One region of the Pedococcus sp. P2_D7 genome, then DNA from elsewhere that is predicted to be linked to it. Evidence: riboswitches for the same ligand, from Rfam matches in the RefSeq annotation. Region 1 holds a riboswitch; each other region holds the start of a gene.

Region 1 (5,390 bases):
TGCAGAGCGAGCTGCTCCTGACCCGCGCCGAGGTCCTGCGCGGGCTGGCCGGTCCCGACGTCGCCTGGGAGAGCCCGGCCGGAGAGGCCTTCGCCGCGCGCGCACAGGCCGCCGCCTCCCTGCTGGTCTCGGTGGGACGCCGCCACGGCGTCTCCGCTGCCGCCCTCCGTCCGTTGGCTGCCGCGCTCGAACACGCCCAGCAGGTGGTCGGCGCAGCCGTGACCGAGCACACGATCGCCTACCCGCGGGCGGTGGCGCTCGGCACCGCCCGGGTCGAGGCCGAGCAGTCCGCCGACCCCGCACAGCGCGCCACCGCCGTGGCGCTGCACTGCCGGGAGGTCGCCGAGCTGGAGCGGGCGCAGGACGCCGAACGCCGGCACGCCGCGGCCTGGCGCCAGTTCCTCGAGGCCGACCGCCAGTGCGCCGCGGTGCTCCACCGGCTCGTCGAGGACGGTCTTGCCGACTCGCGCGCCTACGACACCCTGACCGGCCTCAGCCGGGCAGCCGGTGGGGTCGAAGACGTGGCCGGGTCGATCGCGCTCCTGCCCACCCCTCCCACCAAGGCGTTCGGCGTGGTCGCCGGGGTCGCCGGCGCGACCAAGCTGCTCGCCGACGCGTCGGTGAAGGTCGCCTACGGTGACGGCGACTGGACGTCGATCGGCCTCTCCGCGGGCGCGATGGCCACCGGGCGGGCGTCCACCGTCCTCAAGCGGGGTGCGCTCGCGACCAACCCCGCAGCCCGGGCCGCCGCCACCCGCACCGAGCGCCGGCTGCTGCGCTACGACGTCGGCGAGCGGTTGCGGCTCGCGACCGCCGCGGAGCTCCGACAGCTGGGCCGCACCGAGGTCAAGCGCCCGCTGCGCCCGTTCCGGCCGACCCGTGCCCTCTCCCGGGCGGGCTCTCCCGCGGCCACCGCCCACTGGCTCACCGAGCAGGTGGTCGGGCGCGCCAAGCACGCAGCCCGGGTCAAGTGGTTCGACGACCTCGCGCTCGCCACCCGCGACCCGGCGCGCTCCCGCACCATGCTGGTGACCGGTTTGAGTGCCGAGGCGGCGTCCTCCGGTGGTCGGGCGGCAGGGGTGCTGCGCGACCACCTCATCGACCGAGAGGAGAGCGAGGCCAAGCGGCTGCGTGACGCGCGCTCCGGCACCCCTGGCCGGTGAGTCCCACCTCGTCCGCGATGAGAGATGGGTATGCCGGGCGCTCACCGCCGCGGCGTACCCTCCGAGTAGGTCATGAGTGTCAGCGACAAGCCCCGGCTCGCTGGCCGGCAACCCTCCTCCGCGGTGGGGTGCCCCGGGTGAAGACCTGGCGGACGGCACCGGTTGCCGGCCGCAAGCGCGGGAGACCACCACGTGTCCCGCACCGTCTCCGGCGGTGTCGCCGGTGCACCCTCCGTGGAGGTGGCACCAGCAGCTCGATCAGCCACTCTCGATCGGGACCCACCGGCATACGGGCCCCGACGCCGCACCGCGGCACACGAGAGTGAAGGAACCTGAGATGAGCTCCACCAACTGGTCGTTCGAGACCCGCCAGGTCCACGTCGGACAGGAGCCGGACGCCGCCACGGGCGCCCGCGCCCTGCCGATCTACCAGACCACGTCGTACGTCTTCAAGGACACCGAGCACGCGGCGAACCTGTTCGCGCTCAAGGAGTTCGGCAACATCTACACCCGCATCATGAACCCGACGCAGGATGCGGTCGAACAGCGCGTCGCCTCGCTCGAGGGTGGCGTCGGCGCGCTCCTCGTCGCCTCGGGCCAAGCCGCCGAGACCCTCGCGATCCTCAACATCGCGGAGGCGGGCGACCACATCGTGGCCAGCCCCAGCCTCTACGGCGGGACGTTCAACCTGCTGAAGCACACGCTGCCCAAGTTCGGGATCACGGTGACCTTCGTCGAGGACCCCAACGACATCGCGTCGTGGAAGGCGGCGGTCCAGCCCAACACCAAGCTGTTCTTCGGCGAGACCATCTCGAACCCCAAGTCGGAGGTGCTCGACATCGAGGCCGTGGCGGCCGCGGCCCACGAGGCCGGCGTCCCGCTCGTCGTCGACAACACGATCGCCACCCCGTTCCTCATCCGGCCCCTGGAGTGGGGAGCCGACATCGTCCTGCACTCCGCCACCAAGTACCTCGGCGGCCACGGCACCTCGATCGCCGGCGTGATCGTCGACGGCGGCACCTTCGACTTCGGTGCAGACCCGGAGAAGTTCCCCAACTACAACACGCCCGAGGAGAGCTACCACGGGCTCGTCTTCGCCCGTGACCTCGGCGTCGGCAGCCCCTTGGGCGCGAACCTGGCCTTCATCCTCAAGGCCCGGGTGCAGCTGCTGCGCGACCTCGGCCCGGCCATCTCGCCGTTCAACGCGTTCCTCATCGCGCAGGGCATCGAGACCTTGAGCCTGCGCCTCGAGCGGCACCTCGAGAACACCCACAAGGTGGCGGCGTACCTCCAGGGGCACGAGCAGGTGGAGCAGGTCGTGTGGGCCTCGCTGCCCGACCACGAGTCCTACGCCAAGGCGAAGAAGTACACCCCACGAGGGGCCGGTGCCGTGCTCGCCTTCGAGATCGCCGGTGGGGTCGAGGCGGGTCGACGGTTCGTCGAGTCGCTGGTGCTGCACAGCCACGTCGCCAACATCGGTGACGTCCGGTCGCTCGCGATCCACCCGGCGTCGACGACCCACTCGCAGGGTCCGGACGGCGACCGCCTCAAGGCCGGCGTCACCCCGGGGCTGGTCCGGCTGGCCGTGGGGATCGAGCACATCGACGACATCATCGCCGACCTCGAGCAGGGCTTCATCGCCGCGAAGGGAGCCTGACCCGCGTCCGCCTCAGCTGCCGGTGGTCGCAGGTTTGCGGCCACCGGCGAGGTCGGCGTAGGCCGACCGGTCCCAGGTGTGCCGGAAGTTCGGGTCGGGGTGCCGCCACCCGGTGCCGTACAACCGCTCGAGGTAGACGAGCGGGTTGCGGGGCAACGGGCAGGTGACTCCCATCAGGGGAGCGCTCGAGGCCGGGAACATCATGTCCCGGGTGAGGGCGCCCCGGGCACCCGGATACCAGGACACGACGTCGCCCTCGAAGAGCCCGACGAAGACGTCGACGTGCTTCGCGCCAGGCTTGCGCACGTGGCGGTGCGCCGAGAAGTTGCCCGTCACCGTGAACCCGAGGGGCCGCAGGTGCTGCTCGACCAGGGCGAGACCCTCGGCCAGCGTGCTCGCCTCGTGAGGGTCGAAGGCGATGATGATGTCGAGGTCGTCGTCGTGGGGGATGAGTGCACCGTCACGGACCACGGACAGCGCCGCCCCGAACCCGAAGCAGACGTGCGGGGTGAGGGAGGCCAGCGCGTCGGTGATCTCGACCGCGGACCCGACGTAGCGGACCTTCTCCTGCTCGGTCCAGAAGCGGAAGCAGCGCTGCGGGCCGTGGACCGTCCACTCCATCGCCCGGTCGGCGAGGAGGGCGTGCGTGACCACGGTGCGGAAGGCCGAGCGCTGCTGGTCGGGCACGTCGGTCAGGGCGTCGAGGGCCTTGCGGGCCTCCTCGTAGAAGCCGCCGAAGGTGTCGCCGAGGATGGGCAGCAAGGCGCTGAGCTCGGCCGACGCGCCGTTGCTGGCGGGCGCGGCGAGGGTCTGGCGCAGCTGGTCCACCCGGGCGAGGTGGTCGTAGACGACGACCCACCCGGCCGGGCCCTCGACGAGCACCCGGACCCCCCTGAGCCGCCGCGCGGTGGCTCCTGGGACGTTGCGCAGGCGCACCCGACGCAGGTCCACCGGCTTCTTGAACGCCAGCTCCACCCAGCCGGGGCTGTCGGCCCCGGTGTGCAGGGCCGTGCCGGACGGGTGCTCGACGTCGAGCAGTCGCACCGAGTTGAAGGCGTCGCCGAAGTTCTTGTGCCAGCTGCTCGTGGTCACCTTGGCGTCCCGTCGTCCGACGGAGCCCTTCGTGGTGTCCACGCCCAGCGACTGCAGGTGCAGGAACTGCTCGGAGGCTCCCTCGACCCGCAGCCGACGGATCCCGTCATGGGCGAGCTGCAGGTCGAGCAGCCCGTCGGGTGCGATGACATCGAGGTCCGGGAAGAGGGCGCGGCCGGCCCGGATGATGTCCTCGAGGTCAGCCAGGGGCTGGGCGCCGGCGGTCATCGGGTCACACTCGGGTGAAGAGCTCGCGGGCGCAGTACGCGTCGTCCTGGCGGTACTTGGCGAAGCCGAAGCCCTCGGTGGCGTAGGTGACCTCGAACCCCTTGCTCAGGGCGCGGGCCTGGAAGGTCGCAGGGGCCACGAACCGGCGGTAGTGCGCACCGGTCACCTTGGCGCCGGTCTGGTCGCGCACGGTGCGGTACTCGACGGCGAGCAGGTCGCCGGGCGAGGTGAGACCGGCGGCCAGGGTGAGGAAGTCCTGCTCCTCGCGATCAGTGATCGCGTGGACGAAGAACCGGGCGTAGATCGTCAGTGGCCCGGACGCGGCGCCGAGCCGCTCGGGCAGCGCGGGGTCGTCGATCGACGAGACGAGGAAGTTCGCCTTGACCCCATTGGCCTCGGCGGTGGCGCTGGCAGCGGCGACCGCGGACTGCGAGCCGTCGACGCCGGTGACGTCGTGACCGTAGGAGGCGAAGAAGAGGGAGTCCCGGCCGTTGCCGCAGCCGAGCTCGATGACGCGGGTAGGGCCCTGGAGCTCACCCGCGACGAAGGCCGCGAACTGGGAGGGGAGCGGACGCTGAGTGGCTGCCCTGGCGGCGTAGTAGTCGTTCCAGTAGCCGCTGCGGTCGCTGGTCGCGGCCTCGGGCGACAGGTCGGGGGATGTCACAGGAGGAAACCTCGTCTTTGGGGTGCGGAGAGATGTTCACCGGGTGTTCATCGTCAGGTCACCTTAGAGGAGGAAGGGTCGTTCCTGCCTCGTCCGCGGGGAGAGCACGCCGAACGTATGCTGCGGCCATGTCCTCCGCCGACTCTCCGCAGCCCCGTGCTGCCCGGAACCGGGGTCGGCGCAAGCGGCCGGAGGGGCAGCGACCCACTGGGCAGCGACCAGCGCGGCAGCGAGCGGCGCCTCGGAGGCAGGACATCCCGGTCCCCGAGTTGAAGTACCCGCTGGACCTCCCGGTCGTGGCGCGCAAGGACGACATCGCGGCAGCGATCCGGAACCACCAGGTCGTCATCGTCGCGGGGGAGACGGGGTCCGGGAAGACGACCCAGCTGCCCAAGATCTGCCTCGAGGTCGGGCGTGGGCGGGCCGGCCTGATCGGGCACACCCAGCCGCGCCGCATCGCTGCACGCTCCGTGGCTGAACGGATCGCCGAGGAGCTGGAGGTCGAGCTCGGGGGGGCGATCGGGTACCAGGTGCGCTTCACCGACCAGAGCAGCGACAACACGCTCGTCAAGGTGATGACCGACGG
Region 2 (5,390 bases), on a different contig from region 1:
TCGCCGAGGTCGATGTCGACGAGCGCCTTGAGCCGGCCGGGACGCGAGCTCAGCACCGCGACGCGCTGGCCGAGGTAGACCGCCTCCTCGATGCCGTGCGTGATGAAGACGACCGTGGTGCCGGTGGCCCGCCAGATCCGCACGAGCTCGTCCTGCAGCTGCTCGCGGGTCTGCGCGTCCAGGGCTGCGAACGGCTCGTCCATGAGCAGGATGCCGGGCTGGTAGGCGAGGCTGCGGGCGATCGCCACCCGCTGCTTCATCCCTCCCGACAGCTCGTGGGGATAGCGGTCCTCGAAGCCCTCCAGGCCGACCAGAGCGAGGTTCTCCCTCGCACGCTCGATGCGCTCACGTCGGCCGAGCCCCTGCTGCTCGAGAGCGAAGGTGACGTTGGCCAGGGTGGTGCGCCAGGGGAAGAGCGCGTACTGCTGGAAGACGATCCCGCGGTCGAGCCCCGGGCCGGTCACCTCGCGTCCCTCGACGAGGACGCTCCCACGTGTCGGTCGACTGAGCCCTCCGAGGAGGTCCAGCAGGGTGGTCTTGCCCGACCCGCTGGGGCCGACCAGGGTCAGGAACTCACCGCGCGGCACGTCCAGCGACACGTCCTCGAGCGCCATCAGGGTGCGCGCCCGCGGCTGCTCGCGGGTGGGCCGCAGCGCAAACTCCTTGGTCACCCCCTTGAGCTCGATGTGCGCGCTCATGATGCGTCCTGGGCGAGCTGGTTGAACTCGTTGGTGTAGAGCTTGCTCGGCTGGAGCTCGCCCTTCGTGATGATGCCGCTGTCGACCAGCCACGGCTCCCACCGGGTGAAGTCCTCGTCGGTGATCACGCCGCCCGTGCTGGGGATCCCGACGCTCTTCCAGTACTTGAGGTTGTCGGTCTTCTCGTTGCGGCCGCGCTTCTCGATGATGCTCGTGAACCGGGCGATGACCTCCGCGCGAGGGGTGGTGCGCTCCCACTCGATGGCCTTCGCGACCCCAGTGACGAACTCCTTGGCAGCGGCGGGGTTCTTCGCGATGAAGTCGTCACGCAGCACGTACTGCCCGCCGTTGAAGGCGCCGAAGAGGGCGTAGTCGCTGAAGAGCGAGCGCAGCCCACCCGTGGCGATGGCGTGGTCCTGGAGCACCCCGGAGAGCGTGCCCACGTCGACCTGCCCGCGACGGACGGCCAGCTCGGTGTCGTTCGGCGGCAGCGGCACGAGCTGGACGCGGTCGATCTCCTGTGGCGTCAGCCCGTTCTTCTTGAGGTACGTGTCGATCACGGCCTCGGCGTGCGCGCCGAGGGTGTTGACCGCGATCTTCTTGCCGATCAGGTCCCGCGGGGTCCGGATCGGGCTGTCCTCCTTGACGTAGAAGCCGTTGAAGGACTTGGCGTCCTCGCCGTAGTAGTTGACGACTGCCTTGACCGGCGCACCGGCCTTGATCAGCTTGACCACCGCACCGGAGAAGGCGCCGCCCACGTCGGTCTGGCCGGTGGCCGCCGACTGGATGTCCTGGGGACCGCTGGTCGTGTTGCCGACCCACTTGAGCTTCACCGTCGGGAAGTACCCGAGGTCGGCCGCGAGCTCCGGCAGCCCGACCAGGTTGGCCGAGCCCTGGTAGCGGATCGTCACCGGCCCCTTGACGTCCGTGCTGGCCTCGCTCGAGGGGAGGGCGCAACCGCCGACGAGGCCGAGGGGGAGCAGCGTGGATACCGCCGCCACGAGGGGACGACGCCGTGATGGACGAGTCGTGGCGCGCATCAGGCCACCGCCTCACGCGGCTCGGCACCCGCGGCCACGAGCGAACGGCCCGCGACCGTGTCGAGGAAGACGGCGGTCACCTCGCGAAGAGGACGGTGGGCCACCTCGTCGATGAGCACCTCTCCGCCCTCCACCAAGGTGATGTGGTCCGCGAGGACAAACCAGCCGGGGGTGATGCTGCTCGGAGCGAGGCTGGCCAGCACCGGGCGCAGGGCGTAGTCGACGACGAGCACATGAGCCGGGGTGCCGCCGGTCGCCACGGGCAGGACGACCTTGCCGCGCAGGGCGAACTGCGGGAGGAGGTCGAGGAAGGTCTTGAGCAGACCACCGTAGGCCGCCTTGTAGACCGGGGTCGAGACCACGACTGCGTCGGCGGCCTCGAGGGCCGCGACTGCCCGGGCGATGTCAGGGTCGTGGGCGTTGCCGCGAAGGAGCGGCTCGGCAGGCAGGTCACGCAGGACGACTGGGACCACGACGTGGCCGGCTCGCTGCAGCTGGCGGGCGATGTCAGCGAGGACGGCATCGGTCTTGGACGTTCGGTTGGGACTGCTGGAGATGGTGGCTATGACAGCCATGGGAAAGTCCTTTCGGGCATGGGGCATCACCGGGTCCGCCACAGGGGGCAGAACCGTCGTGGGAGAAGGGGATTCGTCAGGGACCGTCGTCAGGATGTGACGGCGGACAGACGAGCGGAGCTAGCGCGTTAGCGGTGACAGAGCGCGCTGGAGACCCTGAGCAGGTCGACGTGCCTGCGCAGGACACGGTGGCACGAGCGATCGGCTCGGTGCCTGGATCCGTTGTCCTTCATGGGTTTCCGTCCTCGTGGAGGCCCGAGAGCCTCGCGCTTGCGACAGTCGTGCGACTGTCGCCAGGTCCTCACCCGGAGCACCCCGCCGCGAGTGGGAGGGTTGCCGTCCAGCAAGCCGGGGCTGTGCGCTGGAACTCGTGACCTGGGATGAACGTAGCCCTTCGCCTATTACCTATCAAATAAGTAGGATATTGCTCTCGCATGTTGGGACGGAGAAGGGCGCCCACGCACGAAATCCCGTGCGTGGACGCCCTTTTCAGGCCTCGCTGAGCTCAGTCGGTGCTGACCTCGATGGCGATCTTGCCGCGCACGTGACCGGTCTGGCTCAGCTCGAACGCCTTGGTCGCGTCGGCCAGCTGGAACACCTCCGCCACGGGCACGGTCAGCTTGCCGTCGTCGGCGAGGTCGCCCAGAGCGGTCAGGTCCTCCGCGTTGGGACGCACCCAGGCAGAGATGCCACCGGCCTCGGCCACCGTCCCGTCGGCGATGGACCCGTGTCGGCCACCGTCCTTGAGGACCGCGCGAGTGGTCTCCAGCACGCCACCGACGAAGTCGGCCACGACGTCGACGCCGTCGGGCGCGAGCTCGCGCACGCGCTCGGCCAGCCCCTCGGCATACGACACCGGCTCGACACCCAGCCCGCGCAAGAACTCGTGGTTGCCCTCGGAGGCGGTGCCGATCACGCGCGCGCCGAGCGCACGGGCGATCTGCACGGCGAGGAGCCCGACGCCGCCGGCGGCGGCGTGGACCAGCACGGTCTCGCCTTCCTTGAGGCCCAACCGCGCCAGCAGCTGGTATGCCGTGAGGCCGGCGAGCGGGAGGCCGGCGGCCTGGTGCCAGTCCAGCGATTTCGGCTTGCGAGCGACGGTGCGCACGGGTGCGGTGACGAGCTCGGCGAACGTGCCGCCCTGCACCCAGTCCTTGCGGGCGTAGGCGATCACCTCGTCGCCGACCGACCACTCGGGGGTGTCGAGACCGACGGCCTCGACCACTCCGGCGACGTCCCAGCCCGGGATCGCGGGGAAGCCCACCACCATCAGTCCGTCGAGGTAGCCCTTGGCCACCTTCCAGTCAACGGGGTTCACACTCGCGCTGCGGACGCGGATCAGCACCTCACCCGGACCGACCTTGGGGTCGGCCACATCGGTGAGCTGGAGGGTGTCGGGGTCGCCGTACCCGGCGTAGGTGATTGCCTTCATGCCCAGCGCAACTTCGTTGCACACGCGGCTATTCCGCTGGTGCACTCCGGTGTGAGTTAGCCCTCTCGATCGGCTATGATCCTGCAGTCGCGACGGTCACCCGGGCTTCGGCACGAGGCCGCCGCGATCGCATGTCCGCCGCCACGGACGTGCGATACGGCCAGGTAGCTCAGTTGGTACGAGCGTCCGACTGAAAATCGGAAGGTCGGCGGTTCGACCCCGCCCCTGGCCACCCTCCAGAAGCCGCAGGTCAGCAGCACGCTGAACTGCGGCTTCGCCGTTCCCGGAGCGTGTGACGCCGGCAACGCCGGGTCGGGTTCGTTCGCGCGATGAGGGCCGGTGCCGACGATCCGAGTGTTCGAGTGGGTTTCCACAGCCCGATGCACCAAACTCGCTGTGTGCAGGATCCACAGCTCGGCCACCTCGGCGCCCGTACCGGCGACCGCCGAGACCTCCGCGACGCCAGCAGCCACGGCGACCTCAGCCGCTGGCTCGTCGACGCGTCGCCGGACGGCCTCTGGGTGTTCGACAACGAGGGCCACACGGTGCTGGCCAACCCGCGCATGGCGCAGATGCTCGGTCGCGCCCCCGAGGAGATGCCGGGGCTGTCGGTCTTCGAGACCCTCGACGAGGAGGGCCAGGCACAGTTCGAGCACCACCTGAAGGACCTGGAGACCAGCCGCGAGAGTGGCAGCAACCTCGAGTGCAGCCTGCTGCGCAAGGACGGCGAGCGCTTCTGGGCCCTCGTCAGCCACACGCCCATCAACGACGACGACGGCCACCACGTCGGGTGGCTGCACCGGGTCACGGAGTACAGCCACCAGCGGCGCCTCATCGACACCCTCCAGCGCCGCGAGACCCAGCTCGCCGAGGCCCAGCGGATCGCCAAGATCGGTAGCTGGGAATGGGACGTCGTGAACGACGTCGTGACCTGGTCCGACGAGCTCTACCGGATCTACGGCGTCATCCCGGACGAGGGTTTCGTCCCCAACTACCAAGGTTTTCTCGACCGGATGCACCCCGACGACCGCGACGTCGCCGCCCAGGCCGTGCAACACGCCTTGGAGGGCAACCGCGAGTTCGAGTTCGACGCCCGGATCTTCAAGGGAGACGGCTCGATCGCGTGGATCCGTGGCCGGGGCCAGGTCGGCACCGACGACACCGGCGCGATCGTCCGCATGGGCGGCACGTCGCAGGATGTCACGGACACCAAGGACGCCGAGCAGGCCCTGGCCCTGCTGACCGCGATGGCCACGGCCGCCAACGAGGCCACCACGCTCGCCGAGGTCATCCCCCAGATCATGGACCTCGTGACGACCCACACCGGGTGGCAGTCGGTGGCCGCCTGGGTGGTGGACTCCGACGACAACCTGGTCCCGGTGCCCGCGGACACCCGCCCCGTGCCGGACGAGGACCTGGTGGAGGCCCAACGGCTCGCCCACGAGGCGGTCAGCAGCCGATCGCCGCACGCCTCGCTCACGACCGAGGGCACCAGCCTGGTCGCGGCACCCGTGGTCGCCGAAGGACGGGCCGCCTGCGTCATCGTCATGGACACCCGGGCCAACACTCCCCCTACCGAGACCGACGGCCTCACCGTCGCCCGGGCGACCTCGATCTTCGCGCGGGTCGCGGAGCGCGAGCTCGC
Region 3 (5,390 bases), on a different contig from region 1:
CGCGCGCGAGCTGCGTGATGCGGACGATCGACTCCTCCACGTCACGCGGCGCGACCATCATGAGGTCGGCGAGCTCGTCGACGATGACCAGCAGGTAGGGGTAAGGGTGGATGGTCCGCTCCGACCCGGGCAGCGGCTTGACCTTGCCGGCTTTGACCGCCTTGTTGAAGTCGTCGATGTGCTTGAACCCGAACTGCGCGAGGTCGTCGTAGCGGGTGTCCATCTCACGGACCACCCAGGCCAGCGCCTCGGCCGCCTTCTTGGGGTTCGTAATGATCGGGGTGATGAGGTGCGGGATCCCCTCGTAGGCCGTGAGCTCGACGCGCTTGGGGTCCACCAGGACCATGCGCACCTCGTCGGGCGTCGCCCGCATGAGGATCGAGGTGATCATCGAGTTCACGAAGCTCGACTTGCCGGCGCCGGTGGCGCCCGCGACCAGCAGGTGGGGCATCTTGGCGAGGTTGGCGATGACGTAGCCACCCTCGACGTCCTTGCCCACCCCCATGACCATCGGGTGCTCGTTGCCGCGCGCGGCCTGGCTGCGCAGGACGTCGCCGAGGCTCACCTTCTCGCGGTCGGCGTTGGGGATCTCGATGCCGATCGCGGACTTGCCCGGGATCGGCGAGAGGATGCGCACGTCTGCCGACGCGACGGCATACGCGATGTTCTTGGACAGCGCGGTGACGCGCTCCACCTTCGTGCCGCGGCCGAGCTCGACCTCGTAGCGGGTGACCGTCGGGCCGCGGCTGAAGCCCGTGACCTGGGCGTCGATGTCGAACTGCTCGAGGACCTGGGTGAGCGACTCGACGACGCGGTCGTTGGCGGCGCTGCGGGTCTTGTGGGGCGAGCCGGGCTCGAGGATCGCGTTGTCGGGCAACGTGTAGGTGATGTCGCCGGCGAGGGCGAGCTGCTCGACACGCTGCGGGAGCGGCGTCGTGGGCGGCGCCTCGAGGGCGGCCTTGACCTCGATCACGGGGCTCTTCGCTGCAGTGCTCGACTCCGGGGCAAGGACTCCCGGAGTGGTGGGGCGCTTCTCGCCGGGACGGAACCGGCGTCCGTCGGGGGCCACCAGGGCGGCCTGCTCGAACGCCTCGTCACCCTCGAGCGGACCCTCCGGGTCGATGACCCGGCGACGACGCTTCGGCTTCTCCTCGGCGACCTCCAGGGGCGCCGCGGCGCCGTCGTCGGGGTGGCCACGGTGGAGCAGGTGGTCGCGCAGGTCGGAGAGGCGCGTGGGGATCATGTGCACCGGGGTCGCGGTCATCACCAGCAGGCCGAAGAAGCCCAGCATCAGCAGGATCGGCACGGTGCCGTAGACCGACACCGCGGCCTCGAGCGGGCTCGAGGCCAGGAACCCGATGATCCCGCCACCGTCCCGCATGCCCTCGGCGCCCTGGGGTGGGGTCGGGATGCCCGCGGCGACGTGGGCCAACCCGGAGGCCGCGAACGCGAGGGCACCCAGGCCCACCCCGATGCGGGAGTTGGCCGAGTCCTCCTGCGGCGCGCGCAGGAAGCGGATGCCCAGGAAGAGCAGGGCGAGTGGCACGGCATACGCCACGACTCCGAAGGTGCCTGCGACGACGGCGTGCACGATGTCACCGAGGGCGCCGTCGAAGGCCCACCACTCACGGGCGGCCACGAGGATCGACAGTCCGATGAGGAAGAAGCCGAGCCCGTCACGGCGGTGCTCGGGCTCGAGCTCACGGGCGCTGGTGCCGACCCGGCGCACGGCGCCACCGGCCACGTGCGCCATGCCCATCCAGGTGCCCCGGACCGCGCGAAGGGGCAGCGGCAGCCCTCCCCCCTTGGTCTTGCCACGGGCGGAGGTCTTGCGGGGTGTGCTGCTCTTGCGGTTGGCGGGGCGTGTTGCGGTGCCCCGGCTCCCGGACGAGCGCGACCCTGCTGCTGATCGTGCTGAGGTGGACGGACGTGTCGCCATGCTCCGCAGGCTACGCGAAGGTCACACCGGAAACACGCGTCACACGCGTATCACCGGGGGGCAATCTGCCCCCACCGTCCCTCATCCGAACGGTCGACATCTGGTCGCGATTGGGTCGCCCGAGCCCCTTTCCCCTTACCAAGAGGCGACCCCAGGTGACACGCTCGGCCTTGCGTCTGGCGGGGCCTGCGCCGACGACCAGCAGTGGTCGTCGGCGCAGGCGCGCATCGAGGGGGAACCGGTCGCGGGACCCGGCTCTGCCGACCCCCCGCCAGGCCACGTCGCAGACCCCTCGAGTCCTCGCGGTCCACGTCTCAGATGACGGGAAGCTCCGCCCACGGGCTGGATCGCCCCGTGCTCGACGCCCTACTCTCGACACCAGGTCATGAGTGTCAGCGCGAAGCCCCGGCTTGCTGACCAGCAACCCTCCTCCGCGGTGGGGTGCTCCGGGTGACGACCGGGCCGTCTGCACCCGCAGCCGGCAAGCGCGGACCCGGGAGCACGTTCGGGTCCCACCCGGACCAGGAGCACTCCCCATGTCGATCGCGAGCACCCCCCCACCCGCCTTCCGCCGGAGCGCGCCCCTCGCCCACGCCCGCACCCACCTGCGCCCCGTCCCGGACGCGCACACCTGGGGCGAGGTCGGACCGCTTCCTGCCGTGGTCTCCGAGTCGCTGCCCGTGCCGACCCTCGAGGGCACGGTCGACTACGCCAACTTCGACCACGCCGCCTCGACCCCGGCCCTGGTGAGCGTCAAGGCCGCCGTCGACAGCGCGCTGCGCACGTACTCCTCGGTGCACCGCGGCAACGGCTGGGCCTCCCGCGTGACCTCCTCCTGGTACGAGCAGGCCCGGGCCGAGGTGCGCGCGTTCGTCGGGGCGCGCGAGGGCGACGAGGTCGTCTTCACCCGCAACAGCACCGACTCCTTCAACCTGCTGGCCCGTTGCCTCCCCCGCGACACCCAGGTGTTCGTCTTCGAGACCGAGCACCACGCGGCCCTCCTGCCGTGGTCACCCCGTCGGACCCACCGCCTCCCGGTGCCCGGCAGCGTCGGTGACGCCGCGGTGCTGCTGCGGACGGCGCTGCGTGAGCACCCGGGCCGCCACAAGCTGGTCGTGCTCGCCGGCGCCTCCAACGTCACCGGCGAGATCTGGCCGATCCGCGAGCTCGCGGCGATCGCGCGTCGGGGCGGTGCCCGCGTCGTCCTCGACGCAGCGCAGTACGCACCGCACCGCCCGGTCGACCTCGACGACCTCGGGGTCGACTACGTGGTGCTGTCGGGTCACAAGCTCTACGCGCCGTTCGGCGCCGGGGTGCTGGCCGGACGGGTCGACTGGCTCGACGCGGCCGCGCCGTACCTCGCCGGGGGCGGGGCCACCAAGGCAGTCACCACCCGCGGGGTCGTGTGGCAGGACGGCGCGGCCCGCCACGAGGCCGGCAGCCCGAACGTCATCGGCGCCGTCGCCCTCGCCGCGGCCTGCCACAGCCTGCGCTCCCACGCCGAGGCGATCGAGGCCCACGAGGCGGCCCTCGGGCGCCGGCTGCTCGACGGCCTGGCCGCCATCGACGGCGTCGAGACCTACTCCCTCTTCAGCCCCGACCACGAGCGCGTGGCCGTCGCGACCTTCACCGTCGACGGCGTGGAGTCCTCGCTCGTCTCCGCCGCCCTGTCGGCCGAGCACGGGATCGGCGTCCGGGACGGCAAGTTCTGCGCGCACCTGTGCGTCGACGCCCTGCTCGACGACCCGTATGCCGCGGCGTCGACGACCGCGGTCCGCGCCAGTGTCGGGCTGGCCACGACGGCCGAGCACGTCGACCGGCTGCTCGCCGCCGTGGCCGAGCTCGCCGAGCACGGCCCGCGGGCCGAGTACGTCGAGGGTCCGCAGGGCTGGGCGCCGGTCAACGACCCGCGCGCCCTGGACGTCGCCCGCCCCTGGTAGCCGACCCGCGGCATACCCCGGCCGACAGCTCGCACCCCACCCGCCACCCCTTTATCGGGTTACCCGATAAAGGGGCGCTTCACCCGGGAACGGTTCTCGGGTGGAGCGCAACCTTGTCGGGCGGACCCAGCACAGGTCAGGCCTGGATGACGACCGGGATGATCATCGGGCGGCGACGGATCTTGCCGCCCACCCAGCCGCCGATGGCCCGGCGCATGACCTGCTCGAGCTGGTGGGAGTCGGTGACCCCGTTTCCGGTGGCCTCCGCCAGCGCCTGCTCGATCTTGGGGCGCACCTGGCTGAAGATCTCGTCGTCCTCGGCGAACCCGCGGGCCTGGATCTCGGGGCCCGCCGCGATCTTGCCGGTCGCGGCGTCGATCACGACGATGACCGAGATGAAGCCCTCGTCACGCAGGATGCGGCGGTCCTTGAGCAGCGCCTCGTCGAACTCGCCGACCGACGACCCGTCCACGTAGACGTAGCCGCACGGCACGGCACCGACGATGCGGGCGACGCCGTCGACCAGGTCGACGACCACGCCGTCCTCGGCCAGCACGACCTGCTCACGCGGCACACCGGTCTGGACGGCGAGCTCGGCGTTGGCCACGAGGTGGCGCCACTCGCCGTGCACCGGCATGACGTTGCGGGGCTTGACGATGTTGTAGCAGTAGAGGAGCTCGCCGGCGCTGGCGTGACCCGAGACGTGCACCTTGGCGTTGCCCTTGTGCACGACGTTGACGCCGAGCCGCATGAGGCCGTTGATGATGCGGTAGACGGCGTTCTCGTTGCCGGGGATGAGGGACGAGGCCATCAGCACCGTGTCGCCCTCGCCGACGTCGATGCGGTGGTCGCGGTTGGCCATCCGGGACAGGGCTGCCATCGGCTCACCCTGCGAGCCGGTGCAGATGAGGACCACCTGGTCGTCGGGGAAGTTATCGAGCTTCTTGACGTCGACGAGCACGCCGTCGGGCACGTGGAGGTAGCCCAGCTCGGCCGCGATCCCCATGTTGCGGACCATCGAGCGACCCACCATGGCGACCTTGCGGCCGGCCTGCTCCGCGGCGTTGAGCACCTGCTGGACCCGGTGCACGTGCGAGGAGAAGCACGCCACGATGATCCGGCGCTCGGCGTCGCGGAAGACCTTGTCGATGGCCGGCGCGATGTCCTTCTCCGGCGTCGTGAACCCCGGGACCTCGGCGTTGGTCGAGTCGGTCATGAAGAGGTCGACGCCCTCCTCCCCCAGCCGGGCGAAGGCGCGCAGGTCGGTGAGGCGGTTGTCCAGCGGCAGCTGGTCCATCTTGAAGTCACCGGTGTGCAGGATCGTGCCGCCGGGCGTCCGCACGAACACCGCGAGCGCGTCGGGGATCGAGTGGTTGACCGCCACGAACTCGCAGTCGAAGACGCCGAGCTTCTCGCGCATCCCCTCCTTGACCCCGAGGGTGTAGGGGGTGATCCGGTGCTCCTTGAGCTTGGCCTCGATGAGGGCCAGCGTCAGCATCGACCCGACGACG

Evidence for each region. A riboswitch is a leader RNA that binds a small molecule or an ion and turns the genes downstream of it on or off. The one in region 1 is predicted to bind S-adenosylmethionine.
Region 2: it holds a riboswitch for S-adenosylmethionine, as region 1 does, so the genes downstream of both, ssuE (NADPH-dependent FMN reductase) here and AC1DWJ_RS18370 (bifunctional o-acetylhomoserine/o-acetylserine sulfhydrylase) in region 1, are expected to answer to the same signal.
Region 3: it holds a riboswitch for S-adenosylmethionine, as region 1 does, so the genes downstream of both, AC1DWJ_RS14505 (aminotransferase class V-fold PLP-dependent enzyme) here and AC1DWJ_RS18370 (bifunctional o-acetylhomoserine/o-acetylserine sulfhydrylase) in region 1, are expected to answer to the same signal.

Annotation. Positions count from the first base shown of each region.
Region 1 covers NZ_JBFUEH010000008.1:131,868-137,257, forward strand. Annotated here, with positions in the region: gene AC1DWJ_RS18365 (hypothetical protein) at 1-1,163, shown strand, start outside; SAM riboswitch class IV at 1,232-1,347, shown strand; gene AC1DWJ_RS18370 (bifunctional o-acetylhomoserine/o-acetylserine sulfhydrylase) at 1,501-2,820, shown strand; gene AC1DWJ_RS18375 (hypothetical protein) at 2,833-4,140, opposite strand; gene AC1DWJ_RS18380 (class I SAM-dependent methyltransferase) at 4,145-4,804, opposite strand; gene hrpA (ATP-dependent RNA helicase HrpA) at 4,933-5,390, shown strand, end outside.
Region 2 covers NZ_JBFUEH010000007.1:189,214-194,603, reverse strand. Annotated here, with positions in the region: gene AC1DWJ_RS17605 (ABC transporter ATP-binding protein) at 1-698, opposite strand, end outside; gene AC1DWJ_RS17600 (ABC transporter substrate-binding protein) at 695-1,738, opposite strand; gene ssuE (NADPH-dependent FMN reductase) at 1,738-2,313, opposite strand; SAM riboswitch class IV at 2,575-2,689, opposite strand; gene AC1DWJ_RS17590 (NADP-dependent oxidoreductase) at 2,819-3,745, opposite strand; tRNA gene AC1DWJ_RS17585 (tRNA-Phe) at 3,904-3,977, shown strand; gene AC1DWJ_RS17580 (response regulator) at 4,144-5,390, shown strand, end outside.
Region 3 covers NZ_JBFUEH010000005.1:438,679-444,068, reverse strand. Annotated here, with positions in the region: gene AC1DWJ_RS14510 (FtsK/SpoIIIE family DNA translocase) at 1-1,939, opposite strand, end outside; SAM riboswitch class IV at 2,321-2,433, shown strand; gene AC1DWJ_RS14505 (aminotransferase class V-fold PLP-dependent enzyme) at 2,476-3,879, shown strand; gene AC1DWJ_RS14500 (ribonuclease J) at 4,016-5,390, opposite strand, start outside.